One region of the Streptomyces sp. NA02950 genome, then DNA from elsewhere that is predicted to be linked to it. Evidence: riboswitches for the same ligand, from Rfam matches in the RefSeq annotation. Region 1 holds a riboswitch; each other region holds the start of a gene.

Evidence for each region. A riboswitch is a leader RNA that binds a small molecule or an ion and turns the genes downstream of it on or off. The one in region 1 is predicted to bind cyclic di-AMP.
Region 2: it holds a riboswitch for cyclic di-AMP, as region 1 does, so the genes downstream of both, HUT19_RS24615 (transglycosylase family protein) here and HUT19_RS18585 (M23 family metallopeptidase) in region 1, are expected to answer to the same signal.
Region 3: it holds a riboswitch for cyclic di-AMP, as region 1 does, so the genes downstream of both, HUT19_RS23850 (NlpC/P60 family protein) here and HUT19_RS18585 (M23 family metallopeptidase) in region 1, are expected to answer to the same signal.

Annotation. Positions count from the first base shown of each region.
Region 1 covers NZ_CP054916.1:4,303,448-4,308,507, forward strand. Annotated here, with positions in the region: gene HUT19_RS18565 (helix-turn-helix transcriptional regulator) at 1-620, shown strand, start outside; gene HUT19_RS18570 (DUF397 domain-containing protein) at 630-830, shown strand; gene HUT19_RS18575 (hypothetical protein) at 929-1,231, shown strand; gene HUT19_RS18580 (aldo/keto reductase) at 1,298-2,242, opposite strand; gene HUT19_RS18585 (M23 family metallopeptidase) at 2,381-3,592, opposite strand; cyclic di-AMP (ydaO/yuaA leader) riboswitch at 3,604-3,779, opposite strand; gene HUT19_RS18590 (PP2C family protein-serine/threonine phosphatase) at 4,002-5,060, opposite strand, start outside.
Region 2 covers NZ_CP054916.1:5,610,685-5,615,744, reverse strand. Annotated here, with positions in the region: gene eno (phosphopyruvate hydratase) at 1-765, opposite strand, end outside; gene HUT19_RS24615 (transglycosylase family protein) at 1,008-1,685, opposite strand; cyclic di-AMP (ydaO/yuaA leader) riboswitch at 1,693-1,872, opposite strand; gene HUT19_RS44045 (transglycosylase family protein) at 2,126-3,100, opposite strand; gene HUT19_RS24605 (cytochrome P450) at 3,247-4,545, opposite strand.
Region 3 covers NZ_CP054916.1:5,438,007-5,443,066, reverse strand. Annotated here, with positions in the region: gene pcrA (DNA helicase PcrA) at 1-2,334, opposite strand, end outside; cyclic di-AMP (ydaO/yuaA leader) riboswitch at 2,492-2,672, shown strand; gene HUT19_RS23850 (NlpC/P60 family protein) at 2,680-3,855, shown strand; gene HUT19_RS23845 (L,D-transpeptidase) at 4,202-4,849, opposite strand.

The DNA.
Region 1 (5,060 bases):
TCCTCAAGGACCTCGCCAAGCAATCGAAGATGCGCGGTTGGTGGCATGCTTATGGCAATGCCATCCCCGGCTGGTTCTCGGTCTACGTAGGGCTCGAACAGGCAGCCTCGGGGCTACGAACGTACGAGTGTGAGTTCGTCCCCGGTCTGCTTCAAACGGTTGACTACGCTCGTGAACTCCACCTCGCCACGCCTCCTTCAGATGCAGACGAGGTTGAGCGCTTGATCGGCGTACGGCTGGAGCGGCAAGAATTGCTCACCAGCACCACACCGCCCGACCTGTGGGCCATCGTGCACGAAAGTGTGCTGCGACATGTGATCGGCAGCCCGAAGGTCATGCGCGGCCAGTTCGAGCTCCTCCTGAAGATGGGGGAGCTGAAGAACATCACCATCCAGGTGCTGCCGTTCGACGCTGGAAGCTACCCCGCTGCCGGAGCCTTCACCATCTTGGAGTTCCCGGAGCAGGGCGATCCCGATGTCGTGTACCGCGATGGCTTGACGGACGCTGTGTATCTGGAGTGTCCGGAAGACATTGCTCGATACACTAAGGCATTTGACAACCTCCGTGCCATGTCCTTGAGTCCTCAGCGATCGGCCGATCTGATCAGACAGGCGAAGTAGGGGCTAACGATGACTGAGATACCACCTCTCATGTGGCACAAGAGCAGCTATAGCAATGGCGCAGGAGGCAACTGCGTAGAGTCTGCGCGTCATGGGGGCGACCGGACCGCTGTGCGCGACTCCAAAGACCCTGGCGGACCCGTGCTGGCGTTTTCCGATCGTGCCTGGGGGGACTTCATTGCGGCCGTGCGGGGCCGGCGGTTGGGCTGAGGTAGCTCACCAGGGCTGTTGTCGCGTCGGCACCTGGCGCCGGAGAACTCTGCGTAGGGTCGGGCTCAGGAATCTCAATCTCGGAGTGGAGGTCGGAGATGGCTGGAGTTCCGGCGGGCGTGGTGGCCGCGGGTGGGTTGGTCGGGGGGTACGGGGTGGCCCGGTGGACCAGGAAGCGGCCCTTGGGCGGGGTGGCGTTGGCGGCGGCTGGAGCCGTGGCCGCCCGGGGGTGGCGGGAGAAGGCCGGGAACGGGACGGCGGCCGCGCTGAGCGGGATGTACCTCGCCGCCTTCGCCGGATCGCATCCCCTCGCCAAGAAGGTCGGGGCCTGGCCGTCGGTGTTCGCCGTCGCCGGTGGGGTCGCCCTCGCCTCCTGGGCTCTTGCCGATCGGCGTCCGTAGAGTTCGTAGGGTTTTCGTAGGGTTGGTGCGGTGGGCGGTCCGTATGGTCCGCCCGCCGCACTCCGTTCAGGCCGAGGCCCTCGTCAGCAGATCCAGCTCCTGCTGGGTCAGGGTGAGGTCCGCCGCTGCCAGCAGGGGCGGGAGTTGGGCGAGGGTGCGGGCGCTGGCGATCGGGGCGGCGACCGTGGGCTGGGCGGCCAGCCAGGCCAGGGCGACCGTGGCGTGCTCCGCGCCGTGGTGGGCGGCCACCTCGTCCAGGGCGGCGAGGACCTTCCTGCCGCGCTCCGTCTCCAGGTGCTCGGCCGCACGCGTGGAGCGCGGGCTGTCGACCGCGGTGCCGGGGCGGTACTTGCCGGTGAGGAAGCCGGAGGCGAGTGCGTAGTAAGGGACGGTCGCCATACCGTGGCGGGTGACCACGTCGGCCAGGTCACCCTCGAAGGTGTCGCGTGAGACCAGGTTGTAGTGGGGCTGGAGGGCGGCGTAGCGGGCCAGGCCCTCCTGGGCGGAGAAGGTCAGGAAGGAGTCGAGCCGTTCGGCACCGATGTTGGAGGCCGCGATCTCGCGGACCTTGCCCTCCCGGACCAGCGCGTCCAGGGTGGTGGCGATCTCCTCCACCGACACCGACGGGTCGTCGTAGTGGGTGTAGTAGAGGTCGATGTAGTCGGTGCGCAGCCGCCGCAGGGAGTCCTCGACACCGGACCTGATGGCGGCCGGGGAGAGCCCGCGGCGTTGCGGGGAGCCGCCGCCGACCTTGGTGGCGAGGACGATGTCGGAGCGGTTGCCGCGGGAGGCGAACCAGTTGCCGAGGACGGTCTCGGACTCGCCGCCCTGATTGCCGGGCACCCAGGCCGAGTAGACGTCGGCGGTGTCGATGAAGTTGCCGCCCGCGGCGGCGTAGGCGTCGAGCACCGTGAAGGACTCGGCCTCGTCCGCGGTCCAGCCGAAGACGTTCCCGCCGAGGGAGAGCGGGGAGACGGAGAGGTCGCCGATCCTCTGCTTGTTGTCAGCCATGCGGTGCTTCAACACCCGTATCGGGGAGCTTGTTCCGGACCCCGCGGCGGAACGAACCGGCGGCCCTGGCGTCAAGGGGGGAGAGAGCGCCAGGACCGCCGGAGTATCGGGGATACCCAGAGGATCAGGGGAGGGGTATCAGGGGTTCTGGCCGTGCTCGCGCAGCCAGGGCATCGGGTCGATCGGGGAGCCGCCGCCGGGGCGCACCTCGAGGTGGAGGTGCGGACCGGTCACATTGCCGGTGGCGCCGACGCGGCCGATCACATCGCCCGTGGTCACCTTGCCCGAGGTGACGACCATGGACGACAGGTGGCAGAACCAGAGTTCGGTGCCGTCATCGAGCTTCAGCACGATGCGGTACCCGTACGAACCGGCCCAGCCCGCCTGGGTGATGGTGCCTCCGTGCACCGCCTTGACGGGGGTGCCGGTCGGGGCGGCGAAGTCCTGGCCGGTGTGGTCGGCGGACCACATGTCACCGGCCTGACCGAAGCCCGCGGTCAGGGTGTAGGACGCGACGGGGAGGGTGTAAGAGGCGGCCAGCTTGGCGCGGCGCTCGGCCTCGGCCTTGCGTTCGGCGGCCTCCTTGGCCTTCCGCTCGGCTTCCTTCTTCGCGGCGGTGGCCGCGGCCCTCCGCTCGGCCGCATCGTCGGCTGCCTTGTCCGCGGCCTTCTGGGCGGCGGCCTTGGCGGCGGCGGTCCGCTCGTCCTCGTCCGCGGAGTTCTGCTGGTTCTCGGCCTGCTTGAGGATGCGGGCGCGCAGCGCCTCACCGGCGTCGGTGGTGCCGCTCGCCTCGTCCTGGGAGGTCAGCCCGACCTGGGAGAGGGGGGCCGCGTTCGTGGTCGCGGAACCGCCGTCGTCGTCGGCGACCAGCGAGCCGATGCCCGGGATGTCCTTGGCGTCCGGCAGCCGGTCCGCGACCTGGTCGGCGACATGGGCGAGGTCGGGCATGGATATGGGGGCCGCCGGACGGTCCTTGGCACTCGCCATCCCGCCCGCCCCGACGGCCGCGATGACACCGACGCCGAGGACGGCGCCACTGCGCGCCATCGTCCCGCCCCGCTGCTTCACCACGCGGTGCCGGCCGCGCACGGAGGCGACGGATTCCTCGGTGGGGTTCCATTCCTCCCAGGGCTCGGGGTCGAGTCCCGGGCCCGCCGGGCCGTCGGCGGCGTCCGCCGCGAACTCCCCACGGTCACCGTCGGCGGCGAAGTCCCCTTCGGTGGCGGATCCGCCACCGGACCTCATGCCTCCACTGGCATCGAAACCGGGCCCGTAGGCGGTTGCGGTGCCGAGACCGCCGCCCGATGCGCGGTATGGAGCCTCGTCCAGGACAGACCTGTTGGACGCCACGGGGGCGCACTCCTTTCCTTCCCTCTCGCCTACCGGGTTAGCTGACGGGTTCGGAGCAGGAAGGTCTCCTACGGGTCAGGTTCGACCCGATTCACCCCAAGGTGGTGGTTCCCCGGTTCCCTCGGTGCTGTTGTGGTGCGGTGATGCTGCTGCCGCTGTGCGTTATGGGATTCGGCGACGGCGCACGGTGCCGCCCTGGCGACGGCTGTGACGACCGCGCTGCGTTATCGAACGTTAATAGAGAGCGCTATGTGATTCCAAGCTGTTCCGAGGAATCGGCGCAGCTTTGCCATGAACTTAGCGACCAAGTCTGGACAGATAGGGGCGAGTCGGCCCCCTGGGAAAGGGTTGGCAAAACCCAAGAAGCGCTGATCGTGCATCAATTGTTATGCACAGAGGGAACCTACGACTACGGACCGTGGCCGGGCCCCTTCACCAGTCCCTCACCTTTGCCGCTTCCGCCGGCGTACCGCCCGTTCCCCCGGACCGATCCCGTGGAGCGGCGGCGCAGCGCGAGCAGCGCCATGTCGTCCGTCGTCCCGCCGCCCGTATGCCGCTCGACATCGGCCACCAGCGCGTCCAGCAGTTCCCCCGGGCCGCCGAAACGGTGACCGCGCAGCCGGTCCTCCGGGTCGTAGAACACGCCCTCCCGGTCGCGCGCCTCCGTCACCCCGTCCGTGAAGAGCAGCAGGGTCGCGCCCTCGGCGAACCTCAGCTCCGTCACCCGGTCCGGCCAGCCGCCCAGCTCCCCCATCCCCAGCGGCAGCGCCGATGCCTCCGGCTCCACCCGGCGCACCGCGCAGCCGTCCCCGTCGATCCGGCTGCCCCCGGCACCTCCCCCTCCCCCTTCGCCGTCCTCCAGCAGCAGGGGCGGCGGATGGCCGCGGTTGATCACCCGGAGGGTCGAATCGCCGCGCGGGATCTCGGCCAGTACGGCCGTGGTGAACCCCTCGAACCCCTCGAGGTCGGCCCGCCGCGCGCCCTCGCGCTGCAACGCCCGCTCCAGCCGCCCCGCCAGCCCCTCCAGCGTCGTCTCCTGCTCCGCCGCCTCCCGGAAGGAGCCGATGAGGATCGCGACCGTCTCCACCGCCTGGAGCCCCTTGCCGCGTACGTCGCCGACGACCAGGCGGACCCCGTGCGGGGTGTCCTGCACCGCGTACAGGTCACCGCCGATCGCGGCGTACTTCTCCGCGGCCACATAGCGCGCCGCGACGTCCAGCCCGGCCAGCCGGGCGGGCGGTACGGGCAGGACGGCGCGCTGGGCCGCCTCCGCCACACCGCGCGCCGAGGCCAGCCGCCGGTCGCTGCGGCGTACGAGGCGGTTGATGACGAGCGCGAGCGAGGTGACGGTCGCGACCGTGATGATCTCGGACAGGGCCTGGCTGGGATCCTTCGCCCCGTGCCCCTCGGCCAGCGCGACCGCGGCGGCGATGGCGAAGACCGCCGTGGTGACGGTCTCCCACAGCCG
Region 2 (5,060 bases), 1.3 Mb from region 1:
CTCGTAGGACCCGTCCTTGTAGAACTCGGACGCGGCCACGTCCAGGGCGAGCGCGATGTCCTGGCCCGGCTGGTAGCCGGCCTTCTTGATGGCCTCGACGATCAGGTCCAGGGCCTCGCGGTTGGAGTCGAGGTTCGGCGCGAAGCCGCCCTCGTCGCCGAGCCCGGTGGACAGGCCCCGCTCCTTCAGCACGGACTTCAGGGTGTGGTAGACCTCGGTGCCCCAGCGCAGGGCCTCGGAGAAGGACTCCGCGCCCACCGGAGCGATCATGAACTCCTGGATGTCCACGTTGGAGTCGGCGTGCGAGCCGCCGTTGAGGATGTTCATCATCGGGACCGGCAGCAGATGGGCGTTGGGGCCGCCCAGGTACCGGAAGAGGGGGAGGTCGGACGCCTCGGAGGCGGCGTGCGCGACGGCGAGGGAGACGCCGAGGATGGCGTTGGCGCCGAGCGAGGACTTGTCCGGGGTGGCGTCCAGGTCGAACATCGCCTGGTCGATCAGCCGCTGCTCGGTGGCGTCGTAGCCGACCAGCTCGGGGCCGATCTGCTCGATCACGGCGAGGACGGCCTTCTCCACGCCCTTGCCGTTGTAGCGGTTCTTGTCGCCGTCACGGAGCTCGAGGGCCTCGAAGGCGCCGGTGGAGGCGCCGGACGGAACGGCGGCACGGCCGGTGCTGCCGTCGTCGAGGCCGACCTCGACCTCGACCGTGGGGTTGCCTCGCGAGTCGAGGATCTCGCGAGCTACGACGACGTCGATGGACGGCACGAGGTTCTCCTTCGTATGTGTCTGCGGTAGCAGCACGAGCCTAACCGGACCGGAGGGCTGCACCCGCCGTTCGCCCGCCCCGCGAGACAGTACGTGGCATAAAAAGCCAGATTTGGGTGCCCATATCTACATTTTCCGCGAACCAACGGGCCCCGGCCGGGACACGCCGCGGGGGCGGCGCGCCCGGCCGGGGCTCGCGGTCGGGAGGTGACCCGGATCCGGCCGGTTCAGCCGGACCGCGCTCAGCTCAGGTGGAGCTGCTGGCCCGGGTAGATCAGGTCGGCCTGCTCGACGATGTCCTTGTTCAGCTCGAAGAGCTTCTTCCAGCCGCCCTCGACCTTCTCGGCCTTGGCGATCCCGCCCAGCGTGTCACCGGCCTTGACCTTGTACTCGCCGTCGCCCTTCTTCACCGGGCCACGGGCCTCGTGGCGCGCGGCGCGGTCGGGCTCGGAGCGGGTCTCGGCCTTCGGCTGCGCGGGCTTGGCCGCGGGCGCCGGGGCCTGGGACTCCTGCTGGCCGGAGTCGGACGGGGTGGAGCTGGAGGGGGTGCCACCGGTGGTCAGGCCCGTGCCGCAGACCGGCCAGGCACCCTTGCCCTGGCTGGCGAGAACCTTCTCGGCGACCTGTATCTGCTGGCCCTTGCTGGCCTTGTCGGCCGTGGGGGCGAACGAGGTGCCGCCGTAGGCGGCCCAGGTGGAGCTCGAGAACTGCAGTCCGCCGTAGTAGCCGTTACCGGTGTTGATGGACCAGTTGCCGCCGGACTCGCACTGCGCGACCTTGTCCCACTGGGCGGTGGTGGCGGCGGAGGCGGAGGTGGCCCCGATGAGCGGGGCGGCCACGGCGGCGCCCGCGAGACCGGCGAACGCGGCGATACGGGTGGCCTTGGACGGGCGGCGGTGCTTGCCGTTGGACTTGAGCATCGTTGGTTCGTTTCCTCACCGACGCCTACGAGGTGAGCTGTCGGGTTCGGACGTGAGTTGCCCGGCCGGTCATGAACGATCGGCGATCGATCACACCCGGCTTCACCCCAAGCCGACGAGCCCGCATCCACAGGCCATTCGGCACCTACCTTGGGTCCCCCGCTCCTGCCTTCGGCGCTGACGCGTCGGTTCCCCCCGACCGCCGGCAGGATTCGGCGTGCGATCGACGGTGCCCGCGGTGGCGAGCGGGAAGACCGTAAACACACCCCCCGAGAAGGTTCAAACGCCCCATTCGCAGCGAGAGGTGCTGTATTTGATCTCACCCGGCCCACATCTACGCAGGTAGGGCCGGGTGAGGAGAGATCGGGCAGGGGGTGCGCACCGGAAAATGTGACGAGATGTATGTCTCACCGGAGCCAGATCGGGCAATTCACCCCGGACTACCGTCCCTTGGCGCCGAGGTCCAGACGCTGACCAGGGAGGATCAAATCCGGATTGTCCCCGATGAGGCTTTCGTTGCTTTCGTAGAGGCCGTGCCAGCCGCTCGTGAGGTCCTGGCTGTCGGCGATGCCTGAAAGGCTGTCACCGGGCTGCACCGTGTAGCCGTCCTCCGAGGGCTTCTCGGCGCGGTCCGCGCCGTCCCGCGAGGCATGCCGTCCGGAGGGCCGCCGGGGCTCCTCGTCGCCCTTCGCCTCGGCCGGGTGCTCGGCACCGCGGTGCCGTCCGGTGGGCGCGTCGGCGCTCTCGTCCGGGGCGTCCGGGGACGCCGGGGCGTCGTCGGACTTCGTGGTCGAGGGGGAGGGCGACGGGGAGTCCTCGCCCTCTCCGCCGGGGGAGGCGGACGGGGAAGGCGTTCCGCTCTCCTCGTCGTCGCCGGGCGTCCGGCGCTCGTTTGACGCGTCCGACGAGCCGGAGGAGTCCGATGCGCCGTCGCGCTCCTCGGCCGAGGAGCCGTCGTGCTCACGATCCTCCCCGTCGTCCCCGCGCTGACCCGTGGGCGGCGCCAGGGTGAAACCGGGGTCCACCTCGGGGGCGTCACCGCCGTCGGTGAGTCCCGCGTTCACCGCGCAGCTGGGCCAGGCGTCCGGGCCACGGTCGTCAAGGATCGACTGGGCCACGGATATCTGCTGGGAGCGGCTGGCCAGATCGGGACGCGGCGCGTAGGCGGTGCCCCCGTACTCCTTCCACATGCCCAGGGTGAGCTGGAGGCCGCCGTAGAAGCCGTTGCCCTCGTTGGCGCTCCACATCCCACCGCTCTCGCACTCGGCGACCTTGTCCCAGTGGGCGGTGGAGGCGGCCTGGGCGCCGCTGGCGCCGAAGAGCGGGATGGCGAGCCCGGCACCTGTGATGCCCGCCGCGACGACGATGGCCGGAGCCTGACGGGGGCGGCGGTGTCGACCGTTCCCGGAACGCATGTGGTGGCCTCTCGTGTGGGCGTCGAGTTGTCGGTTGAACATAGCGACGGCACTCGATCATCACAAGCCGGTGTATCCCAGGTCACGCCCCGGTCACATCGCTGAACATTCGTCACCTATGTCGCCCGCCACGGGGCTTCGGCGATTCAGCGGCCGGGGGAATTCCAGGTCACGGGGAGGGTGCGCAGCCCGCGCATGATCAGCCCGCCGCGCCAGCGCAGATCGTCCGAATCCACCGCAAGCCGGAGATCGGGCAGCCGCCGCAGCAGGGTACCGATGGCGGTCTGCGCCTCCAGCCGGGCGAGCGGGGCGCCCAGACAGTAGTGGATGCCGTGTCCGTAGCCCAGGTGCTGGTTGTCGGTACGGCGGAGGTCGAGCACATCGGGGTCGGGGAACCGCTCGGGGTCGCGATCGGCGGCGGCGAGCACCACCAGCACCGGTTCGCCCTCGGCGATCCGCTGCCCGCCGATGGTCAGCGGCTCGGTGGCGAACCGCCAGGTGGCGATCTCCACCGGGCCGTCGTAGCGCAGCAGTTCCTCGATACCCGCGGCGAGGAACCGCTCGTCCCCTTCTTCCAGGGCCCGCTGGAGCCGGGCGCGCTGAACCGGATGGCGCAGCAGTGCGTACATCCCGTTGCCGATCAGATTGACCGTGGTCTCGAACCCGGCGAACAAGAGGATGAAGGCCATCGCCGCGGCCTCGTTCTCGGTGAGGTGCTCCCCGTGGTCGCTGGCCCGGATCAGCCCGGAGATGAGGTCCTCGTCCTCCCCTTCCGCGCCGAGCGTCTCCCGTTTGCGGTGGATCAGTTCGGCGAGGTAGGCGCGGATGTGTTTCACGGCGCGGGCCACTCCGCCGCGCGGACCGCCGCCGTGCCGGATCATGGAACCCGCCCAGTCCCGGAAGTCGTCCTGATCTTCGCGGGGCACCCCGAGCAGATCGCAGATCGCGTAGATGGGGAGGGGGAAGGCGAACTCGTGGATCAGATCCGCCTCTCTCCTTTCCCCCTCCCCCAAGGTTTTTTCGGAGTTCTCCTCAAAGGCGTCGATGAGCCCGTCGGTCAGCTCCCGTACCCGCGGGGCGAACGCGGCGACCCGGCGCGGGGTGAATGCCTTTGACACCAGCCGCCGGAGCCGGGTGTGGTCCGGCGGATCGATATTGAGCAGATGTGTCATCAGATCGGCACGTTGCTCACCGGGGATGCCCACCTTGCCGCGGACATGGGCTGACTCGCGGTGGGCTTGCGGGTTCTTCGACAGCCGGGGATCGGCCAATGCCTGCCGGGCGTCGGCGTAGCGGGTCACCAGCCATGCCTCGACACCGCTGGGGAGTGTGGTCCTGCGGACCGGGGCATGATCGCGCAGCCAGGCGTACGCGGGGTAGGGATCGGCGGCGAACTCCCAGGTGAAGAGGGTGGGAGCGGGAATGTCACGGGGCTGCTCGGGCACCCCTCCGACGATACCGGCCGACTGCTCCTGCCTCTCCGATACGCCCCTTACCGGCTATACCGGATGAATGGGCATCAATAGCAATGAATGGAGATAAGCACCGAGAGCAATCCTCGGGATATCTCCACATTCCCTCCACGAGTCACCCGTGGCCGGGGTTGATTGCCCGGATATGAGGCGGCTACGGACGGCGCCTCTCGGATGTTGCACCGAACGGCGTATGACATGGCGTTACACCCGCTGACGTCGGTCAACGCGCGTAAATAGCGGCATGGCTGAAATGCCGTCAGATGGCGAATGGGACTGAGGCACATGCACGGGGCCACCCCTTGCTGGTGATACGATCACCGCGCTTGCCAGGCGAGCCAAGGGCGCGTAAGACACACGGCGATCCGGTAAATCAGCCGGGAAGGTCCCCACTCTGAGGAGCATTATGCCGCCAGTCGGGCATACGGAGCCGTTTAGGCGCACCGACGCCTACGCGCTGCCGTCGGCAACACGGCTGCGATGTCCCC
Region 3 (5,060 bases), 1.1 Mb from region 1:
AAAACCGCTCGCCCCCGCCCGCGACCGCGACGACCCGCCGCCGGAGAAGCCGGATCCCGAGAGCCCGGAGCCGCCCGCGAGGGCGCCCATGGACGCCGACGGGGTGGCCGGACCGGTCCGGCGCCACTGCACGTACTGGTCGGGGATCTCCTCCAGGAAGCGGGACGGCGGGTTGTACGCGGGCTGTCCCCACGCACTGCGCATCGTGGAGCGCGTCAGATACAGCCGCTCGCGCGCCCGCGTGATCCCGACGTACGCGAGCCGCCGCTCCTCCTCCAGCTCCTTGGTCTGGCCGAGCGCCCGCATGTGCGGGAAGACGCCGTCCTCCAGACCGCTGAGGAAGACGACCGGGAACTCCAGGCCCTTGGCCGTGTGCAGCGTCATCAGCGTGATGACCCCGGTGCCCTCCGCGTCCTCGTCCGGGATCTGGTCGGAGTCGGCGACCAGCGCGACCTGCTCCAGGAACTCGGCGAGCGTGCCGGGGTTCTCCTCGCCCCGGTCCTGCTCGAACTCCAGGGCCACGGCGGCCAGCTCCTGGAGGTTCTCGATCCGGGTCTCGTCCTGCGGGTCCGTGGAAGCCTGGAGCTCGGCGAGATAGCCGGTGCGCTCGAGCACCGCCTCCAGCACGGTGGCCGGGCCCGCGCCCGACTCCACGATGGTCCGCAGCTCCTCCATCAGCGTGTTGAACCGCTTCACCGCGTTCGCCGAGCGGGCGGCCATGCCGTACGCCTCGTCGACCCGGCGCAGCGCCTGCGGGAAGGTGATCTTCTCGCGCAGCGCCAGCGCGTCGATCATCGCCTCGGCGCGCTCGCCGATACCGCGCTTGGGCACGTTCAGAATGCGGCGCAGCGGGACGTTGTCCTCGGGGTTGGCCAGCACCCGCAGATAGGCGAGGACGTCCCGGACCTCCTTGCGCTCGTAGAAGCGCACTCCGCCGACGACCTTGTAGGGCAGCCCGACCCGGATGAAGACTTCCTCGAAGACACGGGACTGGGCGTTGGTGCGGTAGAAGACGGCCACGTCCCCGGCCCTGGCGTCGCCCGCGTCCGTCAGGCGGTCGATCTCGTCGGCGACGAACTGGGCCTCGTCGTGCTCGGTGTCGGCGACATAGCCGGTGATGGTGGCCCCGGCACCGGCCTCGGTCCACAGGTTCTTCGGGCGGCGGTTCTCATTGCGCTCGATGACCGCGTTGGCCGCGCTGAGGATGGTCTGGGTCGAGCGGTAGTTCTGCTCGAGCAGGATGGTCCGCGCGTCCGGGTAGTCCTCCTCGAACTGGAGGATGTTGCGGATGGTGGCGCCGCGGAACGCGTAGATCGACTGGTCGGCGTCGCCCACCACGCACAGCTCACCGGCCGCGGTCTCCTCGGTGTCCGTGCCGACCAGCTCGCGCACCAGGGTGTACTGCGCGTGGTTGGTGTCCTGGTACTCGTCGACCAGCACATGGCGGAACCGGCGGCGGTAGTGCTCGGCGACATCGGGGAACGCCTGGAGCAGATTGACCGTGGTCATGATGATGTCGTCAAAGTCCAGCGCGTTGGCCTCGCGCAGCCTCGACTGGTACATGACGTACGCCTCGGCCAGGGTCTTCTCAAAACCGTCCGCCGCCTGCCCGGCGAAGGTCTCCTCGTCGATCAGCTCGTTCTTCAGGTTGGAGATCTTGGCGCTGAAGGACTTGGGCGGGAACCGCTTCGGGTCCAGGTCCAGGTCCCGGCAGACCAGCGCCATCAGCCGCTTGGAGTCGGCCGCGTCGTAGATCGAGAACGACGAGGTGAAGCCCAGCTTCTTGGACTCGCGGCGCAGGATGCGCACACAGGCGCTGTGGAAGGTGGAGACCCACATGGCGTTCGCCCGCGGCCCGACCAGCTCCTCCACCCGCTCCTTCATCTCGCCCGCGGCCTTGTTGGTGAAGGTGATGGCGAGGATCTGGCCGGGGTGCACCCCGCGCGCGCCGAGCAGATACGCGATGCGGTGGGTGAGCACACGGGTCTTGCCGGATCCGGCGCCCGCGACGATCAGCAGCGGTGCGCCGGTGTGCTCCACGGCGGCACGCTGCTGCTCGTTCAGCCCCTCGAGCAGGGCGGCCGGATCCACGGCGGGCCGTGCCGCGCCGTCCCGGTAGTACGCCTCCCGGGGCACGCTCGGCACGGGCGCGTCGAACTTCCCCTCGGGCCCGGCGGCCCTGGGGAGACCCCACTCGCTGAAGAGGTGGTGCGGTACGTCCTCGGCACCGCCGGGGCCGTGGTGCCCGGGGCCCTCGTGGTCCTCGGGCGGCGGGGGCTCCTCGCCCGAGGGCCCGAGGTCCGCCAGGAAGCTGTCGTCAAAGAGGCTGCTCATCGCTCACCGAGTCTAGGCCGCGCCACTGACAGCGTACGTGCGAACATCACGAAACGGTTTCGGGCAAAACGGCCACCAGCCTTCACAGGAGCACCACGAGTTGGCTACCGTCCTGCGTCAGGCAGCCCGGACACCCGTCGGCGAGCAGCGTCGGCACGGGCGGCCTCCGCCGAGTCCGGACCCGCCGCGAGGTGGCCGGAGCCGGGGACCCACACGTTCCACCGGGGTGAATCGGCCCGGGTGACGGCACACCGCGTGCCGCCCGGACGGGCCGTAGGGCAGCCTTCCGTCCGCCCGAACCCGACAGCTAACCCGGTAGGCGGTCCACGGAAGGAGTCGCCTCCCTTGGCGTCGCACCGCAAACCGCGGACCCGAATACCGGCCACGCTGGCCGGTCAGAGCCGGCGGACCGCCGTCGGGGTCACCACGGCCGCCCTGGCCTCGGTCACCCTGCTCTCCCAGACGGCGAACGCCGCGCCCGGCGATCCCAAGCCCGCCACCCAGTCGATCGAAGAGGTCAAGAAGAAGGTCGACACCCTCTACCACCAGGCGGAGAGCGCCACCCAGAGCTACAACGCCGCCAAGGAGCGCACCGAGACCCAGCGCGGCAAGGTCGACAAGCTGCTGGACAGGGTCGCCAAGCGCACCGAGAAGCTCAACGAGGCCCGGCGGACCCTCGGCACCTACGCCGCGGCCCAGTACCGCAGCGGCGGCCTGGCCAGCAGCACCGCCGCGATGCTCTTCTCCTCCGATCCGCAGGACGTCTTCGACCAGTCGCATCTGATGGACCGGCTCACCGGGCACCAGAAGAAGGCCGTCGAGGACTTCCAGACGCAGCGGGCGAAGGCGGCGAAGGAACGCGCCTCCGCCACCAAGAGCCTCGCCTCGCTGACCTCGTCGCAGAAGTCGCTCAAGGAGAAGAAGAAGTCCGTCCAGAGCAAGCTCTCCGAGGCCCGGCGGCTGCTGGCGAACCTGACCGCCAAGGAGAAGGCGCGGCTGGCGGCGATCGAGAAGAAGAAGCAGGAGGAGGCCCGGCGCAAGGCCGCCGAACTGGCCGAGAAGCAGCGCAAGGCGGAGGCCGAGCGTCAGCGGCAGCAGGACGGGAACGACGGCTCCGGCTCGTCCACCCCCTCCACCCCGTCCACCCCGTCCACCCCCGCCCCCTCCGACAGCACCAAGGCGGCGAAGGCCATCGCCTACGCACAGGCGCAGATCGGCAAGCCGTACGTCTGGGGCGCCACCGGCCCCAACTCCTTCGACTGCTCGGGGCTGACCCAGGCGGCCTGGAAGTCCGCCGGGGTGTCCCTGCCGCGCACCACCTGGGACCAGGTGAAGGTGGGGACGCGGGTGTCGACGTCCGAGCTCAAGCCGGGCGATCTGGTCTTCTTCTACGACGACATCAGCCATGTCGGGCTCTACATCGGCGACGGGATGATGATCCACGCGCCGAAGCCGGGTGACTCGGTGAAGAAGGCGCCGATCACCGAGATGCCGATCTACGGCAGCGTGCGTCCCGCCTGACGCCCGCGGCGGCGCCCCGCGTCCGGCGTACCGGGCGCCGCCTCGCCGGGCTCAGGAGGCGTGGCGCCCGCTGGTACGGACGCTGGTACGGACCCGCCGTCGCGCCCGGCGCGCGATCCGCCGCGCCGGGCGCCGTGACAGCAATGCCCGGACTGCGCTGGGCTCGCGCAACACCCGCCCCGGGCCCGGCCCGCGGTGGCCGGGCCGCGCACACGGACCAGCGGTACCGGGTGCCGCCCGCCGGGCGCGGGCCGCCCAGCAGCCCCGCACATGGCACGCGCCCCTGCCCCGGCGGACAGCCGGGGCAGGGGCGCGTGGCCGTACGCCGGGCGCGGGCCGCCGGCCCTTACGTACCGGGCTTGCGGCCGTAGACGTAGACGTCGTCGCCGTTCCTCAGCAGGCCCCAGTACTTCTTGGCGTCGGCCGAGCGCATGTTGACGCAGCCGTGGGAGCCGGGTGGGGACCACACGCTGCCCGCGATCGAGTGGAACGCCTGGCCGCCGTCGAAGAACTGGCTGTACGGCATGGCGACGTCGTAGATCGTCGACCAGTGGTCGATGTTCCGCCAGTAGATCTTCTTCGAACCGGTCCGGGTCTCGTAGCCGTCCCGCCCGGTGCGCACCGGCACCGGTCCGTACACCAGCCGGGAGCCGTCCTGGACCCAGCTCAGCTGGCGGGTGAGGTCGACACAGGCGATCCGGCCCTTGTTGGTGGGGCACTTCCCCGCCGCGTTGGGGTTGTGGCCCGCCGCCTTCTGCGCGTTCTTCAGGCTCATCACGCCCCAGGTGACGGGCCCGGCGTAGCCGATGGTCGGGCTGATGCCGTGGTTGATCTGGAAGTTCTGGATCGCCAGGCAGTCGGTGCGCGACTGCCGACCGTCCACCGGGCGGCCGAGGTACTTCTCGACCTGCTTCTGGTACGGCCCGGCGGTCGTTGTGCACGACGATGCCGCCTGGGCCGGGGTGGCGAGGGCTACCGCTAGCGGCATCACCATCCCCGTGAGCCCCAGCGCTACTCCCGTGCGCCGTACGCCCCTTGTCCCGAGCCCCTTGAGAAACCCTGGGCCCTTGGTGCCCTTGAGCCCTCTCTTCGCCCCCACAACCCCCATTGCCCGCTCCCTCCGGCCGTCTTGTGCTCTTTAGACAGCTCGCGAGTGCAAACGGTTGCGGGCGAATTGATGTGCGGTATCAAGCCGTTATCGAACA